One region of the Streptomyces sp. NPDC001903 genome, then DNA from elsewhere that is predicted to be linked to it. Evidence: riboswitches for the same ligand, from Rfam matches in the RefSeq annotation. Region 1 holds a riboswitch; the other holds the start of a gene.
The links. A riboswitch is a leader RNA that binds a small molecule or an ion and turns the genes downstream of it on or off. The one in region 1 is predicted to bind ZMP and ZTP.

Region 2: linked by a shared signal. The riboswitch ahead of glyA (serine hydroxymethyltransferase) and the one ahead of ACFYZS_RS37145 (methyltransferase domain-containing protein) in region 1 are both predicted to bind ZMP and ZTP.

The regions. Positions count from the first base shown of each region.
Region 1 covers NZ_JBIASZ010000027.1:16,758-24,207, forward strand. Annotated here, with positions in the region: gene ACFYZS_RS37135 (alpha/beta hydrolase) at 1-665, opposite strand, end outside; gene ACFYZS_RS37140 (adenosine deaminase) at 900-2,459, shown strand; ZMP/ZTP riboswitch at 2,498-2,582, shown strand; gene ACFYZS_RS37145 (methyltransferase domain-containing protein) at 2,596-3,387, shown strand; gene ACFYZS_RS37150 (hypothetical protein) at 3,540-3,896, shown strand; gene ACFYZS_RS37155 (carboxylesterase/lipase family protein) at 4,120-5,751, opposite strand; gene ACFYZS_RS37160 (ABC transporter substrate-binding protein) at 5,993-7,168, shown strand; gene ACFYZS_RS37165 (branched-chain amino acid ABC transporter permease) at 7,170-7,450, shown strand, end outside.
Region 2 covers NZ_JBIASZ010000006.1:386,646-394,095, forward strand. Annotated here, with positions in the region: gene ACFYZS_RS17170 (PLP-dependent aminotransferase family protein) at 1-1,428, shown strand, start outside; gene ACFYZS_RS17175 (hypothetical protein) at 1,704-2,555, opposite strand; gene ACFYZS_RS17180 (hypothetical protein) at 2,653-2,982, shown strand; gene ACFYZS_RS17185 (glutathionylspermidine synthase family protein) at 2,989-4,182, shown strand; gene rocD (ornithine--oxo-acid transaminase) at 4,244-5,452, opposite strand; ZMP/ZTP riboswitch at 5,611-5,701, shown strand; gene glyA (serine hydroxymethyltransferase) at 5,737-7,005, shown strand; gene trpS (tryptophan--tRNA ligase) at 7,092-7,450, shown strand, end outside.

The DNA.
Region 1 (7,450 bases):
TAGAAGGAGAGCTTCTCCTCGCCGAGGGCCCGGCGCAGCAGGTCGATGTCCTGGGCGTTCGACCCCGTACCGATGAACGGCACGAGGTCCGCCGAGCGTTGCCCGCAGGCATTGGCGAAGTCCAGGCCCTGGCGGAGGGCGGTGCGCAGGGCTCCCGGGCCGGGCACGCTGCGCGCGGCGTCGACGGCGGCGGAGTACTCCGTGTCGTTCCAGCACTCCACCTGTCCGCTGCGCTTCACGCCGCGCATGTCGTACCCGACGACGTCGAAGGCGTCGCGCAGGGAGGCGGGCAGCGCGTCGTAGCTGTCACGGGCGAAGTCCACGCCGGAGTTGCCGGGTCCGCCGGGGTGCAGGACCAGGACGCCGGTGCGGTGCGCCCTGTCGGCGGCGGGCCGCCGGGTGACCGCGAGCGGGATCGTACGCCCGGTGGGCTTGCGGTAGTCCAGGGGCACCAGGGCCGTCGCGCATTCGAAGCCGTCGCCCGGATCCCCGGGGTCCGCTCCCTCGCACGGGCCCCAGGACAGGACGGGGACGGGCGGATCGGCGGGGGCCGCCGCCGCGGCGCCCCCGGGCGCGCCCCCGAGGAGTGCGGTGACGGCGATCAGGACGAGGGATATCCCCCACACCGCTCGGTTGCGGGGGGCATCGGCCAAACGGGTCTGCATCAGCGGGCCTCCGTCGTGGGCGGCGTTGCGGGGCGGCGACACCGTAGCGGCAGCCCGCCGTCCCTGTCGGCCCCCCAGGAGTTGATTCCCCCTTACCACCAGGAGGTGACCCCTCCTCACACCAGGGGCGTACCCGACCCGCCTGACCGTGGCCTGATCCCCAGGGGGTCTGCGTCAGGAGGAACGATCCTCTGCGGGGCCTCCCGGGTGACGCCGGGCGGTGCCCGGCCCGGCATGGCGCGCCGCCGCGGCCCGCCTGACCACCATGTGCCCGTGATCCCATCCCACTTGATCGGTGCGCTGTCCGCGCTCTCCGCGCTCGCCCTGCTCGCACCCGCCCCCGCACAGGCGACTCCGGCCCCCGTCCCGCCCGCTGCCCGCCAGAAGGACTTCTTCGCGGACCTCCCCAAGGGCGGTGACCTGCACAACCACCTGTCCGGAGCGGTCACCACCGAGTTCCTGATCGAACTCGCCGCCGAAGATGGCCTCTGCATCACCACCGACACCACCACCGCGGTGCCCCCGCCGTGCGCGTCGGGAACCCGTCCCGCCGCCGACGCCGTCACCGACGCCGCGTTCCGCCTGCAGGTCATCCGGGCCTGGTCGATGCAGGACTTCCCGGCCGACGGCAACGGCCACGACCACTTCTTCGCGACCTTCGACAAGTTCGGCGAGGTGCCCTGGCGGCACCCCGGCCGCATCCTCGCGGAAGTCGCCAACACGGCCGCCCGGCAGAACCAGTTCTACCTGGAGACCATGATCTCCCCGGCCTCCGGACAGGCCCGCGCCCTCGCCGACCGGGTCGGATACGACGCCGACCTCGACCGGATGCACGACAAGCTCCTCGCCGACGGAAGCCTGGACGCGGTGGTCGGCCAGGCCCGCGCCGACGCCGACACCACCGACACCGAGTTCCGCACCGCCGCGCACTGCGACACCCCGCGGCCCGACGCCGCGTGCTCCCTCCCGTACCGCTGGATCTCCCAGGTCGCCCGCCTCGGCACCCCCGAGCGGGTGTTCACCCAGATGGCGCTCGGTATGCGGCTGGCCGAGCGCGACCCGCGCTTCGTCGCCGTCAACCTGGTGCAGCCGGAGGACGGCGAGGTCGCCCTGCGCGACTACCGCCTGCACATGCGGATGCTGAACTACCTGAAGACCCAGTACCCCAAGGCACACGTCACCCTGCACGCGGGCGAGCTGGTGCCCGGCCTGGTCAAGCCGGAGGACCTCACCTTCCACATCCGGGAGGCCGCCCAGACCGGCCGCGCCGAGCGGATCGGGCACGGCGTGTCCGTCCTGCACGAGGACCGCTGGGAGTCGCTCATGCGCTACATGGCCGAGCGCCGGATCGCGGTCGAGGTCCCCTTCCACAGCAACGAGCAGATCCTGCGCGTCTCCGGCGACGCGCACCCCTTCGCCACCTACCGCCGCCACGGCGTGCCGGTCGTCCTCGCCACCGACGACCCGGGCGTGTCCCGGATCGAGATCACCGACGAGTACCGGCGGGCCGCGCAGATGTACGGGCTCGGCTACCCGGAGCTCAGGGACCTGGCCCGAGCCTCCCTGGAACACTCGTTCCTGCCCGGCCGCAGCCTCTGGAACCGTGACCTGCGCTCCGGATACCGGCCCGCCGGTCCGTGTGCCAAGGAGCGCCAGGGCGCCGAGCACCCGGGCGAGCGGTGCGCCGGCTTCCTGGCCGGCAGCCCGAAGGCGCAGGTCGAGTGGCGGCAGGAAGCGGCCTTCCACCGCTTCGAGAAGGACCACCCCCGCGCCACCCGCCCCGGCTCGCGCTGACCCCGGGCCCCCGACCGAGTCCGGCCCGTGTGCCAGAATGCGGGTCCCAGCGACTGGCGGCCCGGAGATGGAACCGACCATCGGGAAGCTCACTCGCGGGAGCCGACCGCCTGGGCTCCCGCAGGTGGGTGCCGCCATGAACGCTTTCGCCGACGTCGACCGCAGTGGTCGCGGGCCGGAACTCCTGCGCTACCTCGATGAGGCGCATCGAGGACTGCAGCAACCCAAGAACGTGATGCGCGCGGGCCTGGCCGCGGAGCCGGGCCACGGCGTCCTGGACCTGGGCTGCGGCGCCGGACACGAACTCGTCGAGCTGGAGCGCGCGGGCCGCCGCGCGTTCGGCGTGGACTCCAGCGGTGTGATGCTGGAGGCGAGCCGTCGGCGGCTCGCGGCCCACGGGCTGCCGGTCCGGCTCGTACACGCGGACGTGCACGACCTGCCGTTCGCCGACGGCTCCTTCGCGGGCTGCCGGATCGAGCGGGTCCTGCAGCACGTACGCGATCCCGCCGCCGTCCTGGCCGGGGCGCACCGGGTGCTGCGACCGGGCGGGAGCCTCGCGGTGCTGGAGCCGGACTGGGCATCGGTCGTCCTGGCCTCCGCGGACGCCGAGGCGGCGCGCGCCGTGGCGGACGCGGTCGCCAGCCACATCCCGCACCGCCAGATCGGCCGTGACCTGCGGCGGCTGCTGATCGGGGCGGGCTTCACGGACGTGCGCACCGAGACCGAGCTGGTCGTCTACTCCTCGCTCACGGAGCTGTCCCACGTCATCTCGCTGGAACGGGCCGCGCACGCCGCATGGACGGGAGGCCTGATCGCGCGCGAGCGGGCCGAGGCCCTGCTCCGGGAGCAGCTGGCCCTGTCGGAGGCCGGCGCCTTCCACGCCACGTTCCAGCGCACCGTGATCGCCTGGGCGCGCCGCCCCGGGTGACGCCGACCTGGGTGACACCGACCCGGGTGGTACCGGGGTTGCTCCGGACGGGTGGCAGAGAAACCTTCCGGCTCGGCGACGCCGCATGGACGCCGAGACGGCGCGGTACGGGTGCGGATGACCTTGATCGTCCTCGCGAAACGAGAATTCCCGTGCGCCTTCGGCACACCGTCGCCGCCGCTTGCGGTGCCCTTGCCCTCACGGCCGTTCTGGCCGCACCCGCCCACGCCGCCACCGGCGAGTTCGGCTACACGTTCGTCGGCTTCAGCGGCGAGGAGCAGAGCGCCGTGCTCCAAGACCCGCGGAACGGCGTCTGCATCACCATCCCCGAGGTCGCGGACCCGTCCGCTTCGGCACCCGCCTACGCACCGCACAACGACACCGACGCCTGGGCGGTGGTCTTCACCGAGCCCGACTGCACCGGAGACTCCTGGACGCTCAAGCCCAAGGGGCGGCCGGCCTCGGACCGCCTGAAGCTGCGCTCGGTCATCCTCTTCGACCGGAGCTGACCGCTCACGGACGGGGCCCCCGGCCGGCCGGGGGCCCTCCCTTTCTCCTAGGGGGTGTCCGCAAAGTAGCGCCGTGCGCCCGAAGGGCGCTCCCGCGGTGTCCGGTGCGTGCTCTCGGTGTGCCGGGCGGAAGCCGGTGTACTGGGCGTACTCGGGATTTCGCCCGGTGCGCCGAGAGTGCGTGCCGGGCTCCGCGGGGCAGGCGGGACTTTGCGGACACCCCCTAGGAGCCCGCCGGCCGCAGGCGCCGCCAGTAGCCGGCGAGGTCGTTCGTCGCGGTGGTGACCGAGTCCAGGCGCATCGTGGTCCGGGTGTCCCGTTCGTAGCGCTGCCAGTTCGGCATGGCCGGGTGGTTGGGGTCGCCGGTACGGATGAAGGAGATCCATGCCGCGTGCACGGTCGAGGCCAGCCCCTCACGGATCCGGGGATCGAGCCCGGCCAGGAACGGGGCCTGCGACCACTTGTCGAAGTTGTCGAAGACGAACGGCAGTTCCAGACAGTGCGGCGCCGCGAGCCTGCCGCCGTGCGCGGGCGTCGGGAGATCGAACTGGTAGGCCCAGACCGGACGCTTGCGAGCCGCCGCCCGCCGCTCGGCGAGCGCCAGCCCGGGCATCCGGAACAGGTCGTCGCTGATGAGGTCCATCAGCACGTCCACCGGGCGGGCGCCCGGCCGGGCTTCCTCGTAGGCGCTGTACGCCTCGGAAGCGCGGCTCCCGAAGGTGTCCCGTGCCCGTGCGAGCACCTGCTCCTTGGTCGAGGCGGCGTACGTCGGGTCGAGCGCGAAGGCGAAGTTGGCCTCCTCCCTGGTACACCCGATCAGGATGTCGATGTCCGCCCCGGGACCGCCGAGCAGCAGGTCGCAGGGGTGGCGGTCCAGCGTCACCTCGTCGATCACCGGCAGGAACGGGGTCGACCAGTACCCCCACCGCCCGGTGCGCTTGAACATCTCGACGGTGGCGCCCACCAGCTGCTGCCAGGGCAGGGTCCGCAGCTGCGCCACGTCCTTGGCCCCGAGGACGTCGAGGAAGGTGGCACTGCGCTGCAACGACTCCGTACGCGTGGGGAGCTGCAGCCCCAGCGGCGGGCTCTGGAGGATGGCGCGCCGGAACAGCGGGCGGCCCGCCGGCCGGGCACCGGCCAGCGCCGCGACCGAGAACGCGCCGCCGGACTGACCGGCGAGGGTGATGTTGTCCGGGTCCCCACCGAAGGCGGCGACGTTGTCCCGTACCCAGCGCAGAGCGGCGAGCTGGTCGGTGAGCCAGAAGTTCCCGCCGGCGCCCTCCTCGCCGAAGTAGAGGTATCCCAGCGGTCCGAGCCGGTAGTTGACGGTCACCACGACGAGATCGCCGTCGCGCGCGAAGGTCTCGCCGGAGTAGATGGGCAGTGAGCCGGATCCGGAGAGGAAGCCGCCGCCGTGGATCCAGACCATCACCGGCCGCTTGGCGTTGTCGGCCCGCGGGGTCCAGACGTTGAGGGTGAGGCAGTCCTCGTCGAACGGGGGCGAGCCGTGTGATCCGAGGACCGGGTCGCCGCCTTCCCGGTAGAGCTGCGGCGCACTGGGGCCGAACGCGGTGGCGTCGCGCGTTCCCGGCCAGCCGGGATGGGGCTGGGCCGGGCGCCAGCGCAGGGGGCCGACCGGCGGCGCCGCGTAGGGAATGCCCTTGAAGACGGCGAGCCCTCCCTCGACGGCTCCGCGCAGCCGGCCCGCGGGCAGGTCCACGACCGGGGAGGGGTCGTCCGCCTCCGCTGCTGCCTGCGCCGCGTACCCACCGGGGATCCCGGAGGAGAGCAGTGCGGCGCCGGCCAACACCGTGCTGTTCTTGAGGACTTTGCGTCGCGATGGATCGTCGGTCATGGTGCTTCACTCCCTGACTGATCGCGGGACCGCCGCCGGATTATGGCATGGCGGAGTTTTGACGACCGCAAGTGTTACGCCATATCGGCGAGCGGGGTCAAGGGGTGGGAGGGTCTCGCCGTTCCGTATCTTGCGAACTATTGACGGCCGTCTCATTTACGCGATAGACACGTGTCACCCTCCAGGCATCCATCGGCAACACCCGGTCCACCAGGGCCGGCTGACTACGTACGGAGTCTCCATGGCAGGTCGGTTTCGCCCCGTTGGTCTGATCGCCGTCACCACGGGCCTCTTGCTGACCACCGCATGCGGTGGCGCCAGCCTCGGGACCGGCGACGGCGACAAGCAGGACGGGCCGGTGAAGATCGGGCTCCTCGTCCCGCAGTCCGGAACGTACAAGGCGCTCGGCGACGACATGAAGCAGGGCTTCGAGCTCTACGTCAAGCAGCACGGAGGCAAACTCGGCGGCCGGGACGTGGAGCTCGTGATCGCCGACGAAGGGGAGACGGCCGACTCCGGCAAGGCGGCGGCGGAGAAGCTCGTCAAGCAGGACCGGGTACTGGCGGTGAGCGGCGTGGTCAGCTCGGCCACCGTCAACGGGGTCAAGGACCTCTTCGAGACGAGCAAGGTCCCGCTCGTCGGCTCCAACGCCTCGCCGACGACGCTGACCGGGACCACGTACATATGGCGCACGTCGTACGTCAACGACGAGCCGGGCAAGGCGCTCGGCACGTACGTCGCGGAGAAGGCCGGCGGCCCCGTCTTCCTGATCGCCGCGGGCTACCAGGCGGGCAAGGACGAGGTGGAGGGGTTCAAATCCACCTTCCTCCCGGCCGGCGGCAAGCTCGCGGGGGAGGAGGTCTACACTCCCTTCCCGGGGACCAAGAACTTCCAGCCCTACCTGGCGCAGATCCAGAACTCCGGCGCGAAGGCGGTCTTCTGCTTCTACGCGGGCGGCGCCGCCGTCGACTTCGTCAAGCAGTACCGGGACTTCGGGCTGGCCGGCAAGATCCCGCTCTACGGCCCCGGCTTCCTCACCGAAGGCGGCGTACTGAAGGGGCAGGGGGAGGCGGCCGAAGGCATCCACACGGCGCTCAACTACAGCGCCGACCTCGACAACGCGGCCAACAAGCAGTTCGCGCCCGCCTACCGGTCCGCCTACGGAGCGCCCGCCACCACCTACGCGATGGCGTCGTGGGACGCGGCGCAGGTGCTCGACAAGGCGATCAAGACCGCCGGCGGCACCGTGACCCCGGAATCGGTCAACGCCGCCATCGCCAAGGTGGGGGACGTCGACAGCCCGCGCGGCACCTGGAAGTTCAACAGCGCGGGCACGCCCGTCCAGCCGTGGTACCTGCGCGAGGTCAAGCAGGGCGCCAACACCGTCACCGCCGAACTCGGCCGGCTGGGCGGCTGACATGACCGGATGGTTGAACGGCAACCTCGTCAGCGTCGTCGACGGGGTCGCCTTCGGTCTGCTGCTCTTCACGATCGCGGTCGGACTCTCCCTGGTCTTCGGCATGATGGACGTGCTGAACCTGGCCCACGGCACGCTCTACCTGGCCGGGGCGTACGTCGCCTACGCGCTGTCGGACGGCAGCCTGTGGGGCCTGGTCCTCGCGCTGGCGGCCGGCGCCCTGGCGGGCGGTGCGGGCGGGGCCGCGCTCACGTTCCTCACCCGGCCGCTGGCCCGGCGCGG
Region 2 (7,450 bases), on a different contig from region 1:
GATGCGGGGGCGAATGGCGCGGGCACCGGTCCCGCTGCCGATTTCGGCGCTGACCTGCACCTGGACCTCTCCGCCGGGCGCGGCCTGCGCGCCGGGCTCGTCGACGCGCTGCGCGAGGCCGCGCGCAGCGGGCGGCTGGCTCCCGGGACCAGGCTGCCGTCCTCGCGGACCTTCGCCGCGGACCTCGGGATCGCCCGGAACACCGTCGCGGAGGCGTACGCCGAGCTGGTCGCCGAGGGCTGGCTGACGGCCCGCCAGGGCTCGGGCACCCGGGTCGCGGAACGGGCCCGGCCGCTGCGGCCCGCGGGGTCCGCCCGGGTCCGCCACCCCGCACCCAAGCGGCACTCGTACAGCCTGGTGCCCGGCACCCCGGACCTGGGCGCCTTCCCGCGCGCGGCCTGGCTGACGGCGGCCCGCCGGGCCCTGGCGGAAGCGCCGAACGACGCCTTCGGGTACCAGGTCGACGCGCGCGGCCGGGTGGAGCTGAGGGAGGCGCTCGCCGGGTACCTGGCGCGGGCGCGCGGGGTGTACGCGGATCCGGAGCGGATCGTGCTGTGCGCGGGGTTCGCGCACGCGCTGATGCTGCTGGCGGGGGTGCTGCGGGCGCGCCGGGTCCGGGACGTGGCGGTGGAGGGGTACGGCCTCTACATGCACCGGGAGACCCTGACCAAGGCGGGGCTGCGGACCAGGCCGCTCCCGGTCGACGACGCGGGGGCGCGCACCCCGGACCTGTCGGGGCCGGTGGGCTCCGGCGCCGGGGCGGTGCTGCTGACGCCGGCGCACCAGTTCCCCACCGGGGCGGCGCTGACCCCGGCCCGCCGGGCGGCGGCGGTCGACTGGGCCCGGAGCACGGGCGGGATCATCGTGGAGGACGACTACGACGGGGAGTTCCGCTACGACGGCCAGTCGGTGGGCGCGCTCCAGGGGCTGGACCCGGACCGGGTGGTCTACCTGGGTACGGCGAGCAAGTCGCTCGCTCCGGGGCTGCGGATGGGGTGGATGGTGGTGCCGCCGGGGCTGCTGGACGAGGTGGTCGCGGCGAAGGGGCGGACCGACTGGACGTCGAGCGCGGTGGACCAGCTGACGCTGGCGGAGTTCATCCGGTCCGGGGCGTACGACCGGCACGTGCGCGGCATGCGGCTGCGGTACCGGCGGCGCCGCGACGAGCTGGTCGCGGCCGTCTCCGGCCGGGTGGCCGTGTCGGGCATCGCGGCGGGCCTGCACGCGGTGCTGGACCTCCCGGCGGGGACGGAGGCGGGGGTGCTGCGGTCCGCGGCCTGGCAGGACCTGGCGGTGGTGCCGCTGTCGTTCTTCGCCCACCCGGACGCGGAACTCCCGCGGCGGGAGGCCCTGGTGGTCGGCTACGGCACCCCGCCGACGAGCGCCTGGTCGGCGACGCTGACCGCCCTGCTGGCCGCTCTGCCCTAGGGCGTGTCCGCAAAGTCCCGCCTGCCCCGCGGCGTCCGGCACGCGCTCTCGGCGCACCGGGCGAAATCCCGAGTACGTCCAGTACACGGGCTTCCGCCCGGCACACCGAGAGCACGCACCGGACGCCGCGGGAGCGCCCTTCGGGCGCACGGCGCTACTTCGCGGACACCCCCTAGGGGTGTCCGCAAGGTCCCGCCTGCCCCGCGGGAGCGCCCTTCGGGCGCACGGCGCTGGTTTCCGGACACCCCCCAGGCGGTGCCTTCGGCGGGGCGGCTTCAGGCCGCGGCGGGGCCGGGGGCGGCGGGCGGGGCCGTCGCCGGCGGTTCGCCGAAGCGGGCCAGCGCCAGGGCACCGGCCACCGCCACCGCGAAGCCGAGGACCGCCAGCCAGGTCAGGCCCTCGCGGGTGCGGTCGCCGAGCCAGACCACGCCCACCACCGCCGGGCCGATCGTCTCGCCGAGCACCATGCCCGCCGTGGCCGCCGTCACCGAGCCGCGCTGGAGCGCCGAGGTGAGCAGCAGGAACCCGGCGCCCCCGCCCAGCAGCAGCGCGTACAGGGCCGGGTTCGCGAACGCCGCGAGCGAGACGTCGTCGATGAGGCGGACCGCCACCTCCACCACCCCGAAGCCCGTCCCCGACGCCAGGCCCAGGACCAGCGCCCGCGAGCGGTCCGGGAGCCCCCCGGCCACCGCCCCCACCAGCAGTACCAGCCCCGCCACCGCCAGCAGCCCCAGCTGCAGCGCGAACGACCCGGTCCCCGAGCCCTCCTCGCCCGAGGCCAGCCCCAGCATCGCCAGCCCCGCGCACACGGCCCCCACCGCGCCCCACTCGGCCCCGCTCAGCGGTACGTGCAGCAGCCGCGCCGAGACCACCGCCGTCACCGCGAGGCTGGCCGCCAGCGCCGCCCCCACCGTGTAGATCGGGATGTTCCGCAGCGCCACGATCTGGAGGAGGAATCCGGCCGCGTCCAGGCCCAGGCCCACCACGTACCGCCACTGCCGGGCCGCCCGCAGCAGCAGCGCCGCGTCCACCCCGGACCCGGTCCCCGGCTCCGCCGCCCGCGCGGCCATCGCCTGCAGCACCGACGCCGTACCGAAACAGACCGCCGCACCGAGTGCGCAAACCATCCCAAGGAGCACGAAAAGACTCTAGATCATGGAGGTCGTGAGGGGGTTTCGACGGCCGGATTCCATCGGTTCGCCGCCCCGTTCTAGTCTGTCCGCCATGGACGACAGCAGTACGGGCAGCAGAGCAGGCGACAACACCACCACCCGACGACGCATGCGCTCCGGCGGCGTCGCCCTCGGCGGCATGGGGCTGCTCGCCGCCGCCCTCGTGGCCTGCGGCAGCAGCAGCGAGCCCGACAAGCGCTGCGCGGACCGCGTCACCCTGGAGAAGCTGAACACCAAGGAGTGCAAGAGCGGCGGCCGCGGCTCGTACTACTACGGCGGCTCCGTCGCGAGCAACAACCGCGTCAGCGGCGGCAGCTTCGACAAGTCCGCCGTCACCCGCGGCGGCATCGGCGGCAGCCACAAGAGCTCCTCGGGCGGCTGATCCAGCGTGCAGCGCCACACCATCGAGCCGCGCCCCGACTGGCAGAAGACCGTCGAGGAACAGGGGCTGATCTATCCCCTCACCCGCTTCCCCGACGACTCCCTGCGCCCCTACTGGGACGAGAGCGCGTACTACTCCTTCTCGCTCCCCGAGGTGGAGGCGCTGGAGAACGTCGTCGAGGAGCTGCACGCCATGTGCCTGGCCGCGGCCGCGCACATCGTCGAGCACGACCGCTTCGCCGACCTAGGCATCACCGACCCGAAGCTGGCCGCCCTCATCGCCGAGTCCTGGCGCCGGCGCGCCGAACAGCCTTCCCTCTACGGCCGGTTCGACCTGCGCTACGACGGCGCCGGCGGCCCGGCCAAGATGCTGGAGTACAACGCCGACACCCCCACCTCCCTCGTGGAGGCGGCCAGTCCGCAGTGGTTCTGGATGGAGGAGCGCTTCCCGGGCGCCGACCAGTGGAACTCCCTCCACGAGCGGCTCGTCGAGGCCTGGCGCCGGCAGGCGGAGCTGCTGCCTCCCGGCCCGCTGCACTTCGCGCACTCCGAGACCGACGAGCTCGGCGAGGACCTGATGACCGTCGCCTACCTCCAGGAGACCGCCGAGCAGGCGGGCCTGGAGACCGAGGCGCTGTCCGTCGAACAGATCGGCTGGGACAGCCTGTCGGGCCGGTTCGTCGACCAGAAGCTCGGCTTCATCCGCAGCTGCTTCAAGCTCTACCCGTGGGAATGGCTGGCCACCGACGCCTTCGGCCCGCAGGTCCTCGGCACGTACGACCACGGCGGCGGCTCCGGGACCACCGCCTGGATCGAGCCGCTGTGGAAGATGCTGCTGTCCAACAAGGCGCTGCTGGCGATCCTCTGGGAGCTCTTCCCGGAGCACCCGAACCTGCTGCCCGCCTACCTCGACGGACCCCGCGAGCTCGCGGACACGACCGGGTACGCGGCGAAGCCGCTGCTGGGCCGCGAGGGCGCGGGGGTCACCCTGCACCCGGCCGGCGGCGCCGAGCCCTTCACCCCGGCCGAGGGGGAGACGTACGTCTTCCAGGGGCTGGCCCCGCTGCCCGACTTCGACGGCAACCGCGTGGTGCTCGGCGCGTGGGTGGTCGAGGAGGAGGCGGCGGGTCTGGGCATCCGCGAATCGGCGGGCCCGGTGACGGACGAGTACGCCCGCTTCCTGCCGCACGTCATCCTGTAGCGCCGCCGCCGCCGCCGCCGCGGGCCCGGCCGGACGGCCGGCCGGGCCCGCGGCGCACGCGTCAGCCCGCGGCCAGCACCTCGCGCAGCTGGTCCAGGCCCCAGTCCAGGTCCTCCTTGCCGATCACCAGCGGGGGCGCGATGCGGATCGTCGACCCGTGCGTGTCCTTGACCAGCACGCCCCGCTCCATCAGCGCCTCGGAGATCTCCCGGCCGGTGCCGTGCGCCGGGTCGATGTCGACGCCCGCCCACAGCCCGCGCCCGCGTACGGCCGTCACCGCGCCCCCGCCGACCAGCAGGTTCAGCTCCCGGTGCAGGTGGTCGCCGAGCTCGGCGGCGCGCTGCTGGTACTCGCCGGTGCGCAGCATCGCGATCACCTCCAGGGCGACCGCGCAGGCCAGCGGGTTGCCGCCGAAGGTGGAGCCGTGCTCGCCGGGCCGGAACACCCCGAGCACGTCCCGGTCGGCGACGACGGCCGAGACCGGGACCACGCCGCCGCCCAGCGCCTTGCCGAGGATGTACACGTCCGGGACGACGTCCTCGTGCTCGCACGCGAAGGTCTTCCCGGTCCGGCCGAGGCCCGACTGGATCTCGTCCGCCATGAACAGGACGTTCCGCTCGCGCGTGAGCTCCCGTACGCCCTGCAGGTAGCCGGCGGGCGGCACCAGCACCCCGGCCTCGCCCTGGATCGGCTCCAGCAGCACGGCCACGGTGTTCGCCGTGACGGCCGCCGCCAGCGCGGTGAGGTCCCCGTACGGAACGATCTCGAACCCGGGGGTGTAGGGCCCGTAGTGGTCGCGCGCCTCGTGGTCCGTCGAGAAGCTCACGATGGTCGTCGTACGGCCGTGGAAGTTGTTGGCCGCGACCACGATCTTGGCCTGGCCGTCCGGCACGCCCTTGACCTCGTAGCCCCACTTGCGAGCGGTCTTCACGGCCGTCTCCACGGCCTCCGCACCGGTGTTCATCGGCAGCACCATCTCCTTGCCGCACAGCGCGGCGAGTTCGCCGCAGAATTCGGCGAACCGGTCGTGGTGGAAGGCCCGCGAGGTGAGGGTGACCCGCTCCAGCTGCGCCTTGGCCGCATCGAGCAGACGGCGGTTGCCGTGGCCGAAGTTGAGCGCCGAGTAGCCCGCGAGCATGTCCAGGAACCGGCGGCCCTCCACGTCCGTCATCCACGCGCCCTCCGCGGTCGCCACGACGACGGGCAGCGGGTGGTAGTTGTGCGCGCTGTGCGCCTCGGCGGAACGCAGGGCTTCAGCAGTGGTCGACACGGGGTCTCCGATCGTCGGTGCGGGCGGGATGGAGGTGACGGGGGCGATGGAGGCGACGGGGGTGGCGTCACCGGCGTCACGTCACCTTGTATACGGCTATACGTCGCTCGTATACCGGACGGGGAAACCTTTCTTGTGGACCGCCCGCTAAGGTGAGCGGTACGCACGGCGACTGGCGTACGGAGAACCAACTCCGGGGGAGTCGTGCGCGCACGACCGCATACAGGGCCGCTCGCCTGGGCCTCGCGGGGACGAGAACTGACATCGACCCCGGAGGAGCCGCCATGAGTGCGAGCCGCCACCCCGCCCTGACCGCCGTCGACCCCGAGCTGGCGTCCTTCGTCGCCGCCGAGGAGACCCTGCAGGCGCAGACCCTGCGCCTGATCCCCAGCGAGAACTACGTGTCCGCCGCCGTGCTCGAAGCCTCCGGCACGGTGCTGCAGAACAAGTACAGCGAGGGCTACCCGGGCCGCCGCTACTACGAGGGCCAGCAGAACATCGACCGCGTCGAGGCGCTGGCCGTCGAGCGGGCCAAGGGCCTGTTCGGGGTGGACCACGCCAACGTCCAGCCGTACTCCGGCTCTCCGGCGAACCTCGCGGTGTACCTGGCCTTCGCGAAGCCGGGCGACACGGTGATGGGCATGGCCCTGCCGATGGGCGGGCACCTGACGCACGGCTGGGGGGTCTCGGCGACCGGGTCGTGGTTCCGGGGCGTGCAGTACGGGGTCTCGGCCGGGACGGGCCTGATCGACTACGACGCCGTGCGCGACCTCGCGCTGGCGGAGCGCCCGAAGATCATCTTCTGTGGCGGCACCGCGCTCCCGCGCACGATCGACTTCGAGGCGTTCTCCTCGATCGCCCGGGAGGCCGGCTCGGTCCTCGTCGCGGACGTGGCGCACATCGCCGGCCTGATCGCGGGCGGGGCGCACCCCTCGCCGGTCGGGCACGTGGACGTGGTCTCCACGACCACGCACAAGACGCTGCGCGGGCCCCGGGGCGCCATGCTGATGTGCAAGGAGGAGCACGCGAAGGCCATCGACAAGGCGGTCTTCCCGGGCCTCCAGGGCGGTCCGCACAACCAGACGACGGCGGGCATCGCGGTGGCCCTGCACGAGGCGGCGCAGCCGTCGTTCGTGACGTACGCGCACGCGGTGGTCGCCAATGCCAAGGCCCTGGCCACGGCCCTGCTGGCCCGGGGCTTCGACCTGGTGTCGGGCGGTACGGACAACCACCTGATCCTGATGGACCTCACCTCGCGCGGGGTGCCGGGGAAGGTGGCGGCCAAGGCGCTGGACCGCGCGGGGATCGTCGTGAACTACAACACGGTCCCCTTCGACCCCCGCAAGCCGTTCGACCCGTCGGGCATCCGCATCGGCACGCCGTCCCTGACCTCGCGGGGCCTGGGGACGGACCACATGCCGCTGGTGGCGGAGTGGATCTCCCGGGCCGTGGACGCGGCCGCGAAGTCGGACGAGCCGGCCCTCGCCGCGATCCGCGCGGAGGTCGCGGACCTGATGGCGGCCCACCCCGCCCCGGGTCTCCCGCTCTCCTGACCGGTCCCCTCCCCGGGGCCGCGGCCCCGGGGGGTTTCCGGACGGGTGAGGACCGGCGGGGCCGCCGTACCTGAGAGAATGAAGCCATGGCTTCTGATCGTCCTCGCGCGCTCTCCGGCATCCAGCCCACCTCCGGCTCGTTCCACCTCGGGAACTACCTCGGAGCCATCCGCCAGTACGTCGCCCTGCAGGAGACGCACGACGCGTTCTACATGGTCGTCGACCTGCACGCGATCACCATGCCGCAGGATCCGAAGGATCTGCGCGCCAATACCCGCCTCTCCGCGGCCCAGCTGCTCGCCGCCGGCCTCGACCCGGACCGCTGCACGCTCTTCATCCAGAGCCACGTCCCCGAGCACGCACAGCTCGGCTGGGTCATGAACTGCATCACCGGCTTCGGCGAGGCCAGCCGGATGACCCAGTTCAAGGACAAGTCGGCCAAGGG